Regions from separate parts of the Alcaligenes sp. RM2 genome, predicted to be linked through region 2. Evidence: riboswitches for the same ligand, from Rfam matches in the RefSeq annotation. Region 2 holds a riboswitch; the other holds the start of a gene.
What was found. Region 2 has a riboswitch for thiamine pyrophosphate ahead of ACU6HM_RS05675 (NUDIX hydrolase). Riboswitches for the same ligand answer to the same signal wherever they lie in the genome.
Positions count from the first base shown of each region.

Region 1: it holds a riboswitch for thiamine pyrophosphate, as region 2 does, so the genes downstream of both, ACU6HM_RS04655 (sodium:solute symporter family protein) here and ACU6HM_RS05675 (NUDIX hydrolase) in region 2, are expected to answer to the same signal.

Region 1 is NZ_JBRFIO010000001.1:1,013,421-1,020,766, reverse strand. Features, by position in the region: gene pbpG (D-alanyl-D-alanine endopeptidase) at 1-65, opposite strand, end outside; gene ACU6HM_RS04670 (flagellar protein FlhE) at 355-693, shown strand; gene ACU6HM_RS04665 (motility protein A) at 832-1,647, shown strand; gene ACU6HM_RS04660 (OmpA/MotB family protein) at 1,652-2,497, shown strand; gene ACU6HM_RS04655 (sodium:solute symporter family protein) at 2,574-4,013, opposite strand; TPP riboswitch at 4,155-4,262, opposite strand; TPP riboswitch at 4,330-4,427, shown strand; gene ACU6HM_RS04650 (3-oxoacyl-ACP reductase) at 4,478-5,260, shown strand; gene ACU6HM_RS04645 (LLM class flavin-dependent oxidoreductase) at 5,257-6,549, shown strand; gene ACU6HM_RS04640 (SDR family NAD(P)-dependent oxidoreductase) at 6,702-7,346, shown strand, end outside.
Region 2 is NZ_JBRFIO010000001.1:1,216,398-1,223,743, reverse strand. Features, by position in the region: gene ACU6HM_RS05690 (ATP-binding protein) at 1-596, opposite strand, end outside; gene ACU6HM_RS05685 (response regulator transcription factor) at 589-1,308, opposite strand; gene thiD (bifunctional hydroxymethylpyrimidine kinase/phosphomethylpyrimidine kinase) at 1,623-2,459, opposite strand; gene ACU6HM_RS05675 (NUDIX hydrolase) at 2,456-2,929, opposite strand; TPP riboswitch at 2,974-3,092, opposite strand; gene ACU6HM_RS05670 (tautomerase family protein) at 3,138-3,527, opposite strand; gene ACU6HM_RS05665 (hypothetical protein) at 3,534-3,911, opposite strand; gene ACU6HM_RS05660 (cytochrome b) at 4,503-5,048, shown strand; gene ACU6HM_RS05655 (NAD(P)H-dependent flavin oxidoreductase) at 5,052-5,984, shown strand; gene ACU6HM_RS05650 (LysR substrate-binding domain-containing protein) at 5,989-6,966, opposite strand; gene ACU6HM_RS05645 (AraC family transcriptional regulator) at 7,049-7,346, opposite strand, start outside.

The sequences.
Region 1 (7,346 bases), 200 kb from region 2:
AAAGGCGCTAAAAATAAAACACATAGCGCACGTCGAATGAATTTATTTGTTCTGGTCTGAGGCATTTTTCAGTTCCCGGTAGGCGAGAAACAGAAGGGCGGAGAGAATTTATGCGCTTATGCTACCAGAAAAAATCCTCTTTATATTAGTATCTTACGGCTCAAAGTTAAAAAAAAATTAAGATGTCTGCGCGGTATCATTAAGAAACTTATTTTTATCTGTATAAAAACACAGCTTATGCTTTTTCTGAAAGTCCGAAATAATAAAAAACCTGTTTTTATAAACAGTTTTTTAAATCGATTCCTGCTTTCTATCGTCCTGGTTTCATTACCGCTGGCCAGTCATGCTGCCTCCTTGGCCTGGGACGGGGAACAGCTTAGCAATGCCATCACCACCAGCTCGCCCAGCACCCAGCAAAGCTTCCTGCCTGCAGAGGCGGTGCGAGCACAGGCTTCAAGCATAGGCAAGGTGGAAGTCAGTTATCACCACAATGGGCGCGCCATTCTGAAAAGCCGTTTGTGCTTGCAAGGCGGCTCCTGTGTGGACATGAATGGTTCGGTATTAAGTACCAGGGCCTTTGCCGGTCAGGATGCGCGTCTTGGCTTTGTGCTGGTGCATGAGGTGTGGAGCTGGGCGGGTAGCACAGAGCCTGTGCGTGTGCAGGCCTCGATACGGGTGAATTACCAGCGCTAGCCTGAAATGAGGCGGTCTCCCAATAAACGATTTAATTACTCTTGTACTTGATCCACCTCAAAGTCCAGGCCTAAAGAAACCTGCCGTACTGCCGATATGTAGTCCTGATGCCCATCGGGCCATAACCAGGACTTGTGCATGAACCCCTCTACTCTGATCGGCATCGTAGCCAGCGTGCTGCTGTTTGCCGTGATCTTGTTTTTTACGGCAGAAAACCCCGCCTTGTTTGTGGACCTGCCCAGTCTGGCCGTGGTGCTGGTAGGTACCTTGGCCGCGACGTTCATCAGTTATCCCTTAAGCGAAGTTGTCCGTATTTTTGGTCTGATCGGCACCGTGCTGCGCAATGAACGCCTGTATACCCAGCAGGATATGGACGAGCTGATCAATATCTCCCGCCTGTGGATGATGGGGGATATTCGCGCGGTGGAAGAGGCGCTGGAAAAAGTGGCCAACCCTTTTCTGAAAACCGGCGTTCAGCTGGTGATTGATCGGGCACCCCAGGAAGATATTGAAGACCTTTTGCAATGGCGTATCAGCCGTTTGCGTGCTCGTGAACATGCAGAAGCGCAATTGTTCCGTTTGATGGCCAGCTTTGCACCGGCCTTCGGTATGGTCGGCACGCTGATTGGCTTGGTCAACCTGATGTTTTTGCTGGGCGATGGTGACATTACGTCTATTGGTCAGCAAATGGCTCTGGCCTTGATGACGACGTTCTACGGCGTGCTGCTGTCCAATCTGGTCTTCAAGCCCGTGGCGGTGAAGCTGGAGCGTCGTACCGAACAGCGTGTGGTTCTGATGAACATGATCATGCAAGGTGTGTCCATGATGAGCCAGCGCCGTGGCCCGGCCTTGATGCGTGAGACGCTGAACTCCTTCATGGCTCAGTATCAGGACGAGATCAATGACCGGGGCGGCCGCGATGATGATGCGGACCCGGCTCCGGAACGGGGCTGATCCCATGGGAAACATGGAGCAGGACCTGACTTTGGGTGAACTTGCTGACCGCCAGAAAGCCTTGCAAAAGGAACTGGAGCAAGCTCGCGGCGCCAAAATCGAACAACAACTGGCCAGCAATCTGGGCAGTCGTCGTCGTAGCCGCCCCTGGAATGATCCAGGGCTGGCGGTGCCCGAGGAAGAAGAAGCCTGGTTGACCACGTATCTGGACATGATGACCTTGTTGCTGGTCTTGATGATTGTGATGCTGTCCTTTGCGGGTAAGCGGGCGCAAACGGCGGCGCAGGGACAAGGGCAGGGAGGGGCTACAGTCGTGGCCCAAGCAGGCAAGGACGGAGCCGGTTTGTTGCCTGCTGGGGCGGGCCTTTTCCCGGACGCTGGTCAGGGTGAGGGACAAGGCAAAGGCAATCACGGTCTGGATCTGGACGGCTTGGGCGACAATATCGATGTGGTCATGAACGACCAATCCGTGAGCTTTCGTATCAATAGCGAAATTCTGTTTAACTCGGGCGGTGCGGATCTGGGGCTGGAAGGTTTGACGGTATTACGCCAACTGGCTGCCGTACTGCAGAAATCCACCCATCCTATTGTGATTGAAGGTCATACGGACTCGGTGCCGATTCGTAGTTATCGCTACCCATCCAACTGGGAACTATCAGGTGCGCGTGCCGGTAGCGTAGTGCGTTATATGGAAGCCAACGGAATTGGCAGCCAGCGACTGAGCGCTGTCGGTTATGCCGATACCCGGCCTTTGGGGGATAACGGCACCTCGCAAGGCCGTGCGACGAATCGACGGGTTGAAATTATTGTGCAGACTCCCCAAGCACAGCCTGAAAGCCCCGTCCCATGAGCCTTTAACACAAAACCCCGGTTTGTATGTTGCAAACCGGGGTTTTTGTTTTGAGCCGAAATTCAACGCGTCTGACTTAGTCCAGTACGCGCGTGGAGGAAGCCAGAGAGCCTAGATCGAACTTGGGCAGGTGACGACGCAAGGGCATGACCAGAACACTGATCACTACCGGCACAATCGCGGCCAGCAGGAAGGACTCCAGCAAGTAATCCATAGGACCATTGGGGCGCGGGAATACGGCCAGACCGGCGACCAGACCACCGATGGTGCTGATGGTGGCCGTAAAGCCATCGTAGCGGCGGCTGTACAGGCCAAAGAAAACCGGGAAGGCCGCTGCCGAGCACAGCAAGTCTGCCAACAGGAACAAGTACAGTACGCTAAAGCCTTGTGAGGAGGCGTAGAGCACAGGGATGGAGCAAATCCAGATCAGGGAACGCGCCAGACTCATCATTTGGGCGGTGTTGCGATGCGGCATGATGCGGCTCAAGTCCACGGCAATCAGGCTGGAGACAGCGCTGATTGCGGTATCGGCACTGCTCATGACCAGGGACAGGCCTAACGGAATCAGCAGCACCAGGAACCAGACAGGTACGTGCGGCAAAATTACATTGAACAGGGCCACGGAGCTGTCACCGGGCGAGCCCAGACCAACAAAGGCCAGGCCAAACAAGCCCATCAGGAAAATGAAGGGCGCTACAAACAAACCACCCAACAAAAAGCCGCGACGCATGGACTTGGTGTCTTTGGCGGCATAGATACGTTGCCAGTTACCTTGGTGAAACAGGCCGGTCAGCAAGATGGCGACAAAGAACGTCAGGCCAGCCTTCACGCCTACGGGATCGCTAAGCTCGATCAGTCGAGGAGCTTCCAGTTTCACGTTGTCAAACAACTGTACCGGGCCGCCCACCGCTTGCCAGCCGAACATCACGATCAGGAACAGCATGGGCAGAATCACAAACATCTGCACCTTGTCGGTGAAGATGGAAGCACGCAAACCGCCGTAAGAGGTGTAGATCAGCGTGGCCAGCAACACAATGCTGGCCGTGACCCATAAAGGAATCGGGGCAATCAGGGTGATCATCTTGGACATGGCGGTGATTTCTGCCGTCATGGAGATGAACATGTAAAACAGCATGATGACCAGGGTCAGCGCATACATGGGGCGACCGTAGCGGGCGATGACAAACTCGCTCAGGCTGTGGCCGCGAGGCAGCAATTCGCGCATGCGCTTACCGAGTGGAATCATGGCCAGACGGGGCGACATGGAGCCAATGGCATAGCCGATGACAGCGCTTAAACCGCCCCAGCTGGCTGCTTGTGCGGGCGAGAACAGAATCCAGGCACCCAATGAAGAAGCCAATAAAGTCAGAATGGTAGCGACCGAGCTTTGGCTGTTGCGAGCCACCACAAAGTCTTCCAGGGAACTGTTGTAGTGGCGGGCGTACAGCACCCCAGCCAAGGCAAAAGCAGCGGAAAAAACGATGAGCCACAGGAGGGTGGCACTTTGGTCCAGCATGAGATCTCCCCAAAAGCCTGATTGAACAGGCACAAACCGGCCAGGCTGGCAGGTTGCCAGAACAGGGCGCAGAAAAATGGAGGGATTGAAATGGGGCGTGTGAGCTTGTGAATGCGCCGCATAGACAAGAGCGGGCAGGCTGCCAGGCCGCGTTTCCTTTCCCTTCGCCGGCATGATCCGGATCAGGTTCTAAGGGTTACCGCTTGAATGCGGAGTCTCAGCCCGTTAAGGACTCCCCCAGGAACAGGCTAGAAGAGTAGGAGAGCTTCTTTCAAATGTCAATAATCCGGTTGAGCTTGATTTATGCTATGGTCTGCCCTGCGGCACGGGGTGTCCTTCTTGGAAAGGGCTGAGATAAAACCCGTCGAACCTGATCCAGCTCATACTGGCGAAGGGATGTCCGAATCCATGGCCCTGCGTCTCAAGCAGGTCGACATCCTCGCCGAATTTTTGCAAGGAATGTCATGTCTGTGGAACACGTCTCGGAACTCTCTCAACAACTTGTCCTGGTCACCGGCGGCGCACGCGGCCTGGGGGCTTGCCTGGTACGCGCCTTTGCAGGCCAGGGCGCAAAAGTTGTGATCAATTACCTGAAAAGTGAGGCAGCCGCTCAGGCGCTGGCGGACGAATTTCCGCAGCAATGTCTGGCCGTGCAGGCGGACGTGACGGATGCGGCTTCGGTACAAGCCTTGTTTGCCAAGGCGCAGGCGCATTTTGGCCAGCCCGTCACCACCGTCGTCAATAACGCCTTGCCCGAGTTTTCCTTCAATGGCGATGCTCGCCCTCACGCCGATACCTTGACGTGGGCTCAGATGAACCAGCAACTGGAAGGCATTGTGGGCGGGGCCTTGAACACCACACAGGCCGCCTTGCCCGGCATGAAACAAGCCGGTTTTGGTCGCATTATCAATATCGGCACGAACCTGTTTCAGAACCCCGTGGTGCCTTACCACGATTACACCGCGGCCAAGGCGGCCTTGTTGTCCATGACACGCACCTTGTCGCACGATCTGGGGCCCGATCAGATTACCGTGAACATGATTTCCGGTGGTTTGCTGCGCACAACCGACGCGTCCGCGGCCACGCCCGAAGCGGTGTTTGACTTGATTGCGGCCAGCACACCCTTGCGCCGCGTGACCACGCCCGAGGAGTTTGCCGATGCGGCCTTGTTCTTCGCCGGTCCGTGGGCGCGTGCCGTAACAGGACAGAATCTGGTTGTTGACGGTGGATTGGTGAAAAACGGATGAGACAGCTGCATTTCAATTTGTTCATTATGGGCTGCGGGCACCACAAAGCAGCCTGGCGCCATCCTGATTCGCAGGTCGAACGTTTGGGCGATGTCCGGTTTTACGAAGAGCTGACCCAAATTGCCGAGCGCGGCAAGCTGGACGCTATTTTCTTTGCCGATGGTCAGTCCAGCGATAACGTGTCCGATGGTCCGCGCTGGTTCCTCGAACCCTTGACCATGATGGCTGCGCTGGCGAGAGCCACCGAACGTATCGGCTTGATCAGTACCGTTTCCAGTACCTTCTACACGCCGTTTGTGGCGGCACGCATGTTGTGCTCTTTGGATCATGTATCCAATGGGCGGATGGGCTGGAACGTGGTGACATCCATGTTTGACTCGGAAGCGCGTAACCACGGCTACGAAGCCATGCCCGATCATGCCTGGCGCTATGCGCGGGCTGAAGAGTTTGTTGATACCGCATTGCAACTGTTCGACTCCTGGAGCGACAGTGCTTTGGTCATGGACAGAAAGGGCGATTACGCCAAAGTGGATCAGGTTCGCCAGATCCTGCATAAGGGCGATCACTTCCTGGTGGATGGCCCCTTGACCTTGCCACGTTCGCCGCAAGGCCAGCCGGTGCTGTTTCAGGCAGGTGCTTCTGAGCAAGGCCGTGATTTGGCCGCGCGCAAAGCGGAGGCTATTTACGCTGTGGCTTATGATTTGCCCTCGGCCCAATCCTATTACCGCGATATCAAACGACGCGTGCGTGAAGCGGGCCGTGGCGTGGATGTGCCCGTGATGCCGGGTTTGGTGACCTATGTGGGCTCCACCATGGAAGAGGCGCGCCGCAAGCAGCAAGAGCTGGACGAATTGCTACCCGCCGAGACATCCTTGCGTCAGCTGGGCATGTTTGTCGGCCAGGACTGCATGAATTGGGAGCTGGATGCGCCAGTGCCACCGCTGCCGCCTTTGGAAAGCTTCAAAGGCCCTAAAGGGCGCTATGCCACCATGCTGCGCATTGTGGAAATGGAAAAACCGACAGTGCGCCAGTTGCTGGGCCGAATCGCTGCTGGCGGCGGTCACTGCACCATGGTCGGTACGCCGGAGTCCATTGCGGATCAGATTGAGCAATGGTGGCGCAACGAAGGCGCGGATGGTTTTAACCTGATGCCGCCTTCCTTGCCCAATGGCATTCGTGACTTTGTTGAGCAGGTGATTCCGGTTCTGCAAAAACGCGGGCTGTTCCGTCAGGAATACGAGCATGCAACCCTGCGCGGCCACCTGGGCCTGGAGCGGCCTGCCGCCTGATGCCAGGGCAAGAAAAAAGCGGGCATTTCCATAGACGGATTTGTCCGCTTTTTCCCTAGGGTGAAGAGGCTACGAAGTTCCTGAAGTTTGCTATCCTTAATGCTTTAATTGTCGCCTGCTTAACGAGCAGCGAGCTGTATAGGGATCGCACTATGAAAACCGCCGTTGTCACCGGGGCCTCCTCAGGGTTTGGGGCTGCGCTTGCCCGTAAATTGGTATCTGAAGGACACACCGTGCTGGGTCTGGCGCGTCGCCAGGACAAGCTCGATGCCCTGGCCGCCGAGCTGGGCGAGCGTTTTGTACCGGTCAGCGTGGATTTGACCGATCGTGCGCGAGCAGAAGCGGTGCTGGCTGATCTGACAGCTCGTTTTCCCAATATTGATGTGCTGATCAATAACGCTGGTCTGGCACTGGGCGTGGACAAGGCGCAAGACGCCAAGATGGATCAGTGGGACACCATGGTGGCCACCAATATCAGCGCGCTGTTGCACATTACGCACGCTTTGCTGCCGGGTATGGTCAAGCGCAATCAAGGCCACATCATTAATCTGGGGTCGACTGCGGGCGAATACGCTTATGCAGGCGGCAATGTGTATGGTGCTACCAAGGCTTTTGTGCATCAACTGGGCCTGAACCTGCGCGCCGACCTGTCGGGTACCGCAGTTCGTGTTTCTACCGTGGCTCCTGGCCTGTGTTCCGGTACGGACTTCTCGACTGTGCGTCTGGGCGATAAAGACAAAGCCGCAGCGTTGTACCAGAACGTGGATGCGCTCACACCTGACGATATCGCCAATACC
Region 2 (7,346 bases):
TGTTCCGTCAGCAGGCGGATGCGGCCCACGCGGTATTTCAGCTCATTGCTAAAGACATAGGCGCCCAGAATTACTAGCATCAAGGCCAGGATCATGGAGGTGACAATGATGCGGCTAAGCATGGCGCGCAGCTCGATCAAGGTGCCCAGCTCGTGGCCGACCACCAGGGTTTCTCCGCCGGACAGTTTGGTGACGCGGACATTGCCTTCGGATAGCGCGTCGATATGCTTGATCTGCACTTCCACCACTTGTCGTTCTGGCAGGTTGTTCAGGCCGGGGATCTCGCTGATATTGCCCACCAGGGTGTGATTGAATTCGTCCAGCAGCAGATAGATTTCCTGGCCCGAATCAATCCGGTCCGAGAGGGTTAGCTCGATCATGCGCAGGATCTCTTCGCGCCCGCCGACTTCGTAGGCAATGCTAAGACGCTGTACGGCGACGTTGATTTGCCGCAGGTGCTCGTCGCGCAAGGCTCCAAACACCTGAACGTAGAAAAAACCGATTAAAAAGAGCGTGGTGAAGATGGCCAGGATGCTGTAGTTCAAGGTCAGCCGGAAGGAGGTGGACTCCCACAGGCGTTTGATGAAATCAATCATCGCAGCGCTTTAGCTTGAAACCGTCGATGCTGTCCTTGTCGCTAAGTACATAGCCACGGCCACGCACGGTATGGATCAGGGGCGTGGCGCCTTCCTTGTCCACCTTGCGCCGCAAACGACTGACCAGCACACCAATCACATTGGATTGGGGGTCGAAGTTATAGCCCCAGACCACTTCCAGAAGCATGGTGCGGGTAACGATCTTGTGGCTGTTCATCAGCAGGTAGGACAGCAGCTTGATTTCACGAGGTTGCAGCTCCAGCACCTCGTCGCCACGGGAGATTTTCTGGTTGCGGATATTCATGACCAGATCATCCACCTGCAGATTCTTGATTTCTGCATTGTCACTGCTGCGGCGTATCAGGGCATGCAGGCGGGCGGCCAATTCCTGAAAGGAAAAGGGCTTGATTAAATAATCATCGCCACCGGCTTTCAAACCATCAACTTTGTCGTCTACGCCGGATAAGGCACTTAATACCAGTACAGGGACTTTTTTACCTAAAGATCGCAAAGTAAAAAGAATGGACAGGCCATCGACATTATTGGGTAGCATGCGATCCAGGATAATCACATCCCATACGTCTTTCATGGCATTTTCCAAACCGGAAACGCCATCATGACTGGTCACCACCGAATAGCCCAGCTCGGATAAGCCATTCACTAAATACCGGGCATTTTCCCGGTCGTCTTCAATCAGTAAGCAATTCCACATTTGGCTTCTCGGAGATTTATGAAGTGGCAGACTCATCCATTCCAGAAATGGATTGATCAAAAAGGCTGATCCCGACTATGAGGCGAACATGACAAAACGGTAATGTTTGATGTCAGGAAATATAAATATTGATTCATCCTGTTAATACTGTCATGTGCTCTGAATTATAGGAGTAATTAGTCAGCACATTATTCTAATAAAAGTCTCAGGGCTGTCGGGCTGGAAATCCGGAAATGCGCCGGAAATTGTCTGGGATGTTTGTCCATTGGCTAAAAAATGCGGGTGGCGCTATGAGGCCCAATACAAGGTGGGCTCTATTCCTGGATTGGGGAGGTCGCCTTACTCTCTGCAGGTGACCACAAAGCATGGAAGTGATGGACCGGACCTTGCCCCAAGCCAATCCGCAATTGGTCAGCCGCGGCCAAAGCGCCATTCAAGTATTCCTTGGCCAAGCCTACCGCGGTCGGTACGCTGCGGCCCGGTAACAGAGCAGCAATGGCGGAGGACAGCGAACAGCCCGTGCCATGCGTGTTGCGTGTCGGAATGCGTGGCGACTGAAAAACATGGCTTTGCCCTTGGCCTTGCAGCAAATCCACACTGTCCGGGCCGTCCAGATGGCCGCCCTTTAACAGCACCCACGCAGGGCCCAGCAAGCACAGTTCGCTTAAGGTGCTGTGCATCTCTTGCAGTGAGGCGGGTTCCGGTTTGTGCAGCAGATCGCCCGCTTCGGGCAAGTTGGGGGTAAGCAGGGTACACATGGGCAGCAGCCTGTCGCGCACGACGGACACGGCTTCGGGGCTGAGCAAACGATCCCCGCTTTTAGCGACCATGACCGGGTCCAGCACAATCGGGCAGTCCAGACCGTGATGGTGCAGGCGGTCTGCAATTGCTTCCGCAATCCCTGCATTGGCGATCATGCCGATCTTGATGGCATCCACGCGCACATCCTCAAACACCGCATCCAACTGGTCCGCCACAAAGTCCGGCTCCAGCGCCACAAAACACCGCACACCCTGGGTGTTTTGCGCGACCACGGCGGTAATCACGCTCATGCCATAAGCGCCCAAGGCATACATGGCTTTCAGATCAGCCTGAATACCGGCACCGCTGGTCGGGTCCGTGCCCGCAATACTCAAGACATTGGGAATCATGCTTGGCCTGCTTGATCTTGAGTGGTAGCCAATGCCAGTGCCCGACGGGCAACTCGTACTACATCAAAGCTGTGTGCCACATCCAGACTGTCCAGTTCCGCATTGCTGAACCAGCGCGCGTCCAGAGCGTCATCGCCTGCTTGCGGCTCACCTTGCTGCCAGCGAAACAGCACGGCAATCAGAATGAAATGCGAATAGGCCAAAGGTCTGGCGCTGGGTTCGCGGTCAAATACATCCAGCGCATCAAAGAGCTGCATGGCCTGGCCTTGTACGCCGGTTTCTTCGGTCAGTTCCCGATGGGCCGCCGCCATGATGGTTTCGCCCGCGCGAATCTTGCCACCCGGAAAGGCCCAGCGTCCTGCATCGGGGCGATTGGCGCGGCGTATCAGCAAAATCCGGTCTTGATGGATGACGGCAGCCAGGGTGGCGGCAACCGGGCCGATGGGGGAGGGAGAGTGGTCAGAAGACAAGATAGCAACTCCTAGTCAAGGATAGCCATCCGGCAGCAAGCGGCGAGCAGGTACAGACCCGTCCCTTCGCCGGCATGACCCGGATCAGGTTCAACGGGTCACTGCGGTGCAATCTGCTCGGGCAGTTTCTCAGCCTGCTCGCCAGGCTCCCCTCGGTGAAAAGACCGTTTCTGTAAAAACGGTCTGGGCGAGTATACCTGTCTTTAGCCTATAACTCCCCCGTCAAAAACTGCGCCCGCCCACGCCCGAAGGACCAGTCTGCATCGCTGTTTTCTACCAGAGCGATGATCAGGTCATTGGGCGACACGCCACAGTTCTGTTCCAGCCGTTCTGCCAGCAAGCGGTAGAACTGGACTTTCTGACTCTCGCTGCGGGGGCGGGACACGATGTGCAGCAGTACCACCTTGTCGCTACGCGGATAGCCCAGGCCGGTGTCTTCCAGTATCAGCTCGCCGGGACGGTGCTGGGTCACGCACTGGTAGCGGTCGCTGGCGGGAACATCAAAGGCTTGCACCATAGCTTGATGCGCGGTGTCCAGCAGCAGGCGCAGCTCTTTGTCGTTGCGGCCTTGGATCAGATCAAATTTCAGTAATGGCATGATGGTTCATTCTTGATTGGTACTGCGGTCTGCAAGGCCGCTGGAACTGATAGCCATATCGTCGTAAATCAGACGTTCGGCTTCGATTAGCAAATTCGACAACTGTTGATAGGCGGCGACCCATCCATCTATGAGCTCGTTGCCTGTCATCCTCGCGATCAGCTCTTCGCGTATGGCCTGCAGCTGGCAAGTGCTCATCATTGGGTCATGCTCGGGCTGGATCTGTAGAGCGAGGAGATTGTTGGCGATCTGGCTGACCAAGGGGCTCATCGGTGGGGAGTCGCGCAGTATCAATTCATAAAAATAGGTGGTCAGGGCTTTGTCGCCGCTTGCCAGCAGCGGGGCAGCGGTCCTGATGATGTCGCGTTGAGCGTCCGTCACCATAAGATTAAAAAGCCGGGCAAGACGTGGCTTTTTTTACAGTGTTCAAGATAGACAGCTGGGCGAGTCATGGTTTCAGTCTCCTGGTTTGAGGGCGGGATAGCAGGGCTATCGATAGGGAAGATAGAAGACTGATTGGATCAAGTAAAATGATGAATAATGATTATATGAATCACTAATAATGATAAAAAAACGATTCATGTAGGCGAGGCCTAGATGAGCCTGCGGTTTCTTGCGAACGATCAGCGGGTGTTACTTGTTGCCCTTGGATGGCTTGATGATGAAGGTTGCACGCCTGTCGCTTGGCGTTCTGAGAAGAACTTTCTGTTTATCAATCACTAAAAAAGATTTTATTAATCAGTATTCATCATTTTACTTGATCTGTTGCTGCGCCTATCGTCAGGGCTTCTAAACGACGGTTCTTGGCACAGCCAAGGCTCTGAAGCCACTGTGACACAGGCCCAGGCCTGCAGGCGACAAGGTGACTGCCGACACTGGCCGCTTGTACCTGTTGGGCAAGTGGCTCACGACGTATCACTCTCGGTATTGCACTGTAGAGGACTTGCCCCCGGTGACCTTTTCAAGGAGCTAATCATGCAATTGCGAGACAACGGACTCAGGTTCTCGCCCATCACTATTGTGCTGCACTGGCTTGTAGCGGCCTTGCTGTTTTCCATTCTGGGCTTGGGGGTGGCCCTGGCCCAAAGCCCCGGCGATGTGCGATTGGTGCAGCTGCAAAATCTGCTGGGGACGCTGCTGTTCCTGATTTCCATCTACCGCTTCTGGGCGCGGGTGACTTCTTTTCACCCCTTGCCGGTGGGCTCGCCCAACCCGGTGGAAGTAATAGTGGCCCGCTCCGTGGCGACAGCCCTGGCCTTGGCGATGGTGCTGCTGCCCGTCGCCGTCTGGCTATCCCGTGCGGCGGCTGGCGTGGCGGTGGAGTTGCCCGGTGGCCTGGCGTTACCGACCGTGATCAGCCCGAATGAGCAGGTCAAAGCCGTGGTTGATGTGCTGTTCAATATTGGCGCCACAGCCTTTTTGGCAGGGCTGGCCTTGCACCTTTTCGGGGCATTCAAGAATCATTTTGTACTGAAGAATCTGGCCTTGCGTCGCATCTTGGGCAAACAGGTGGAGTTGTAAATCATGAGCGAAGCAAATCGAGACTTTGCGGGCAATGTCATTACGGATATGTGCGGAGTGCAGTACCCGATTTTTCTGGCGGGCATGGCTGCGATTTCCGGGCCGCAATTGGTGGCGGCGGTAGCGAACGCGGGTGGGATGGGTGTGCTGGGTGGCTTGCGTCTGGCTCCCTTGATGCTGCGTAAGTGGCTGCGGGAAACCAGGGCACTGACGGACCAGCCTTTCGGGGTGAATGTGGTGCCGCAGTTTGGTGGCCCGGAGGTGTTCGAGGCCCAGTTTCAAGTGATCTTGCAGGAGCGGCCTCGCATCCTGTCGCTGTTCTATGCTGAGGACTATTCCGCCGACATGATTCCCCGCGCCAAAGACGCCGGCATGATTGTGATGGTGCAAACCGGCACGGTGGCTCTGGCTCGTAAAGCGATTGCGCATGGGGCCGACATTATCGTGGCCCAAGGCAGTGAGGGTGGTGGCCATCTGAATCGCGGCACGATTGGCCTGATGTCTTTGCTACCAGCGATTCTGGACTGTGCGCAAGGTCGTCCCGTACTGGCGGCAGGCGGGATTACGACCCGCCAGGATGTCAGGGCGGCCATGAGCCTGGGGGCTTCCGGCGTATTGGTGGGCACGGCCTTTCTGGCCAGCGAGGAGTCCAACGCGCATCCGCTCTACAAGCAAAAGATTCTGGAAGCCAGTACGGACGATACGGAATATCGCACTGGCTATTCCTTTGGCTGGACGTACGGCACGCCGCATCGGGTGATTCCCAACCGCGACAAGTGGAATGTGCTGCGTTTGGTTGGAGGCGGGGCACGGGCGATTGATAAGGACAGAATGGCCAGGAAACTGTCTTTGTATGCCGGTCAGGGCGTCGGCAAGATCCACAGCATTGTGCCAGCGGCAGAACGGGTCGCGGAACTGGCCCTGGGCCTGTCCTGATGCCTTACTGCGGCAAAGCCTGTGCGGCGCTGCTGGACAGACCCACAGGCTGGCCCGTCAGAGCAGGCTGTTCGACCTCGCCCTGATCCAGCTTGGGCAATTGGGCGAACTGCGCTTGAGCCAGGGCCACAAAGCTGCGTAGAGCCGAGCCAGGATTGGCATCAGCACGACGGATAAACACGGTTTTGACACGCGCAAGGTCAGGCGGCAGTTCGTGACATTGCACGGGCAGGCGCAAGCTGCCGTTCTGGGCGATGGCTTTGGGCAGCAGGGTAATGCCCATGCCCGAGGCTACGCAGGACAGAATGCCGTCCAGTGTGCCCATTTCCATGATCTGGTTGGGCACCAGCCCAGCCTGATAAAACCAGTGTTCCAGCGTAGAGCGGTAAAAGCAGCCAGTTCTAAAGACCAGTACGGTTTGTTGGGGAATTTTTTCAATCAAGGCAGGCAGGGATTCCACCGCCTTGCTGCTGACCAGCACCAGTTCTTCTTCAAACACTTCTTCTTGAGTCAGGGCGGCGTTTTGATGAAAGCCACCGACAAACGCACCATCGAGCTGGTGGGTCTCAATGGCCTTGATCAGCTCGGCCGTGGTGCCGGTTTGCAAGGACAACTGAACCTGGGGATAGCGTTCGCGGTATTGGGTCAAAACCTGGGGCAGACGGATGGCGGCCGTGGTCTCCATGGAGCCCAGACGCAGCAGACCGCTGGGAGTGCCAGTGTCTTGCAGGGCGGCACGGCTTTCTTCGGTCAGTTGCAAGATACGGCGGGCGTAGGCCAGAAAGGTATGGCCAGCCGGAGTCAGCACCACACCACTTTTCTGGCGTATGAACAATGGCTGTTCCAGTTCGGCCTCCAGTTCTTTGATGCGCATGGTGACGTTCGATTGCACGGTGTGCACCTTCTGGGCAGCGGCAGTAAAGCTGCCATGCTCGGCAACCGCACAAAAAATCTGTAATTGACGCATTTCCATCTCGGCCATTCCATTTCTGAAAGTGATGTGTGGATTTCTAATCAATCACTTTATGGCATTCTTGATGAGTCGTAAAGCGCTTTGGGGGGGCTTACAGTTGATTGCGGTAGTTCGCCGGGGTGTGACCAAAGCTGCGTCTGAACAGGCTGATAAAGGCACTGGGGCTGGAATACCCCAGATCATAGGCAATGGTGGCGACAGGGGCACCGGCTGCCAGCATTTCCAGGGAGCGCATCAGGCGGGCGCGTTGACGCCAGGCGGTGAAGTTAAAGCCGGTTTCTGTCACGAAACGGCGGCTTAAAGTGCGCAGGCTGACCGCCGCCCAGTCGGCCCAATGTTCCATGCCCTGATTGTTGCTGGGGTCGGCAATCAGGGCGCGGGCAATGCGT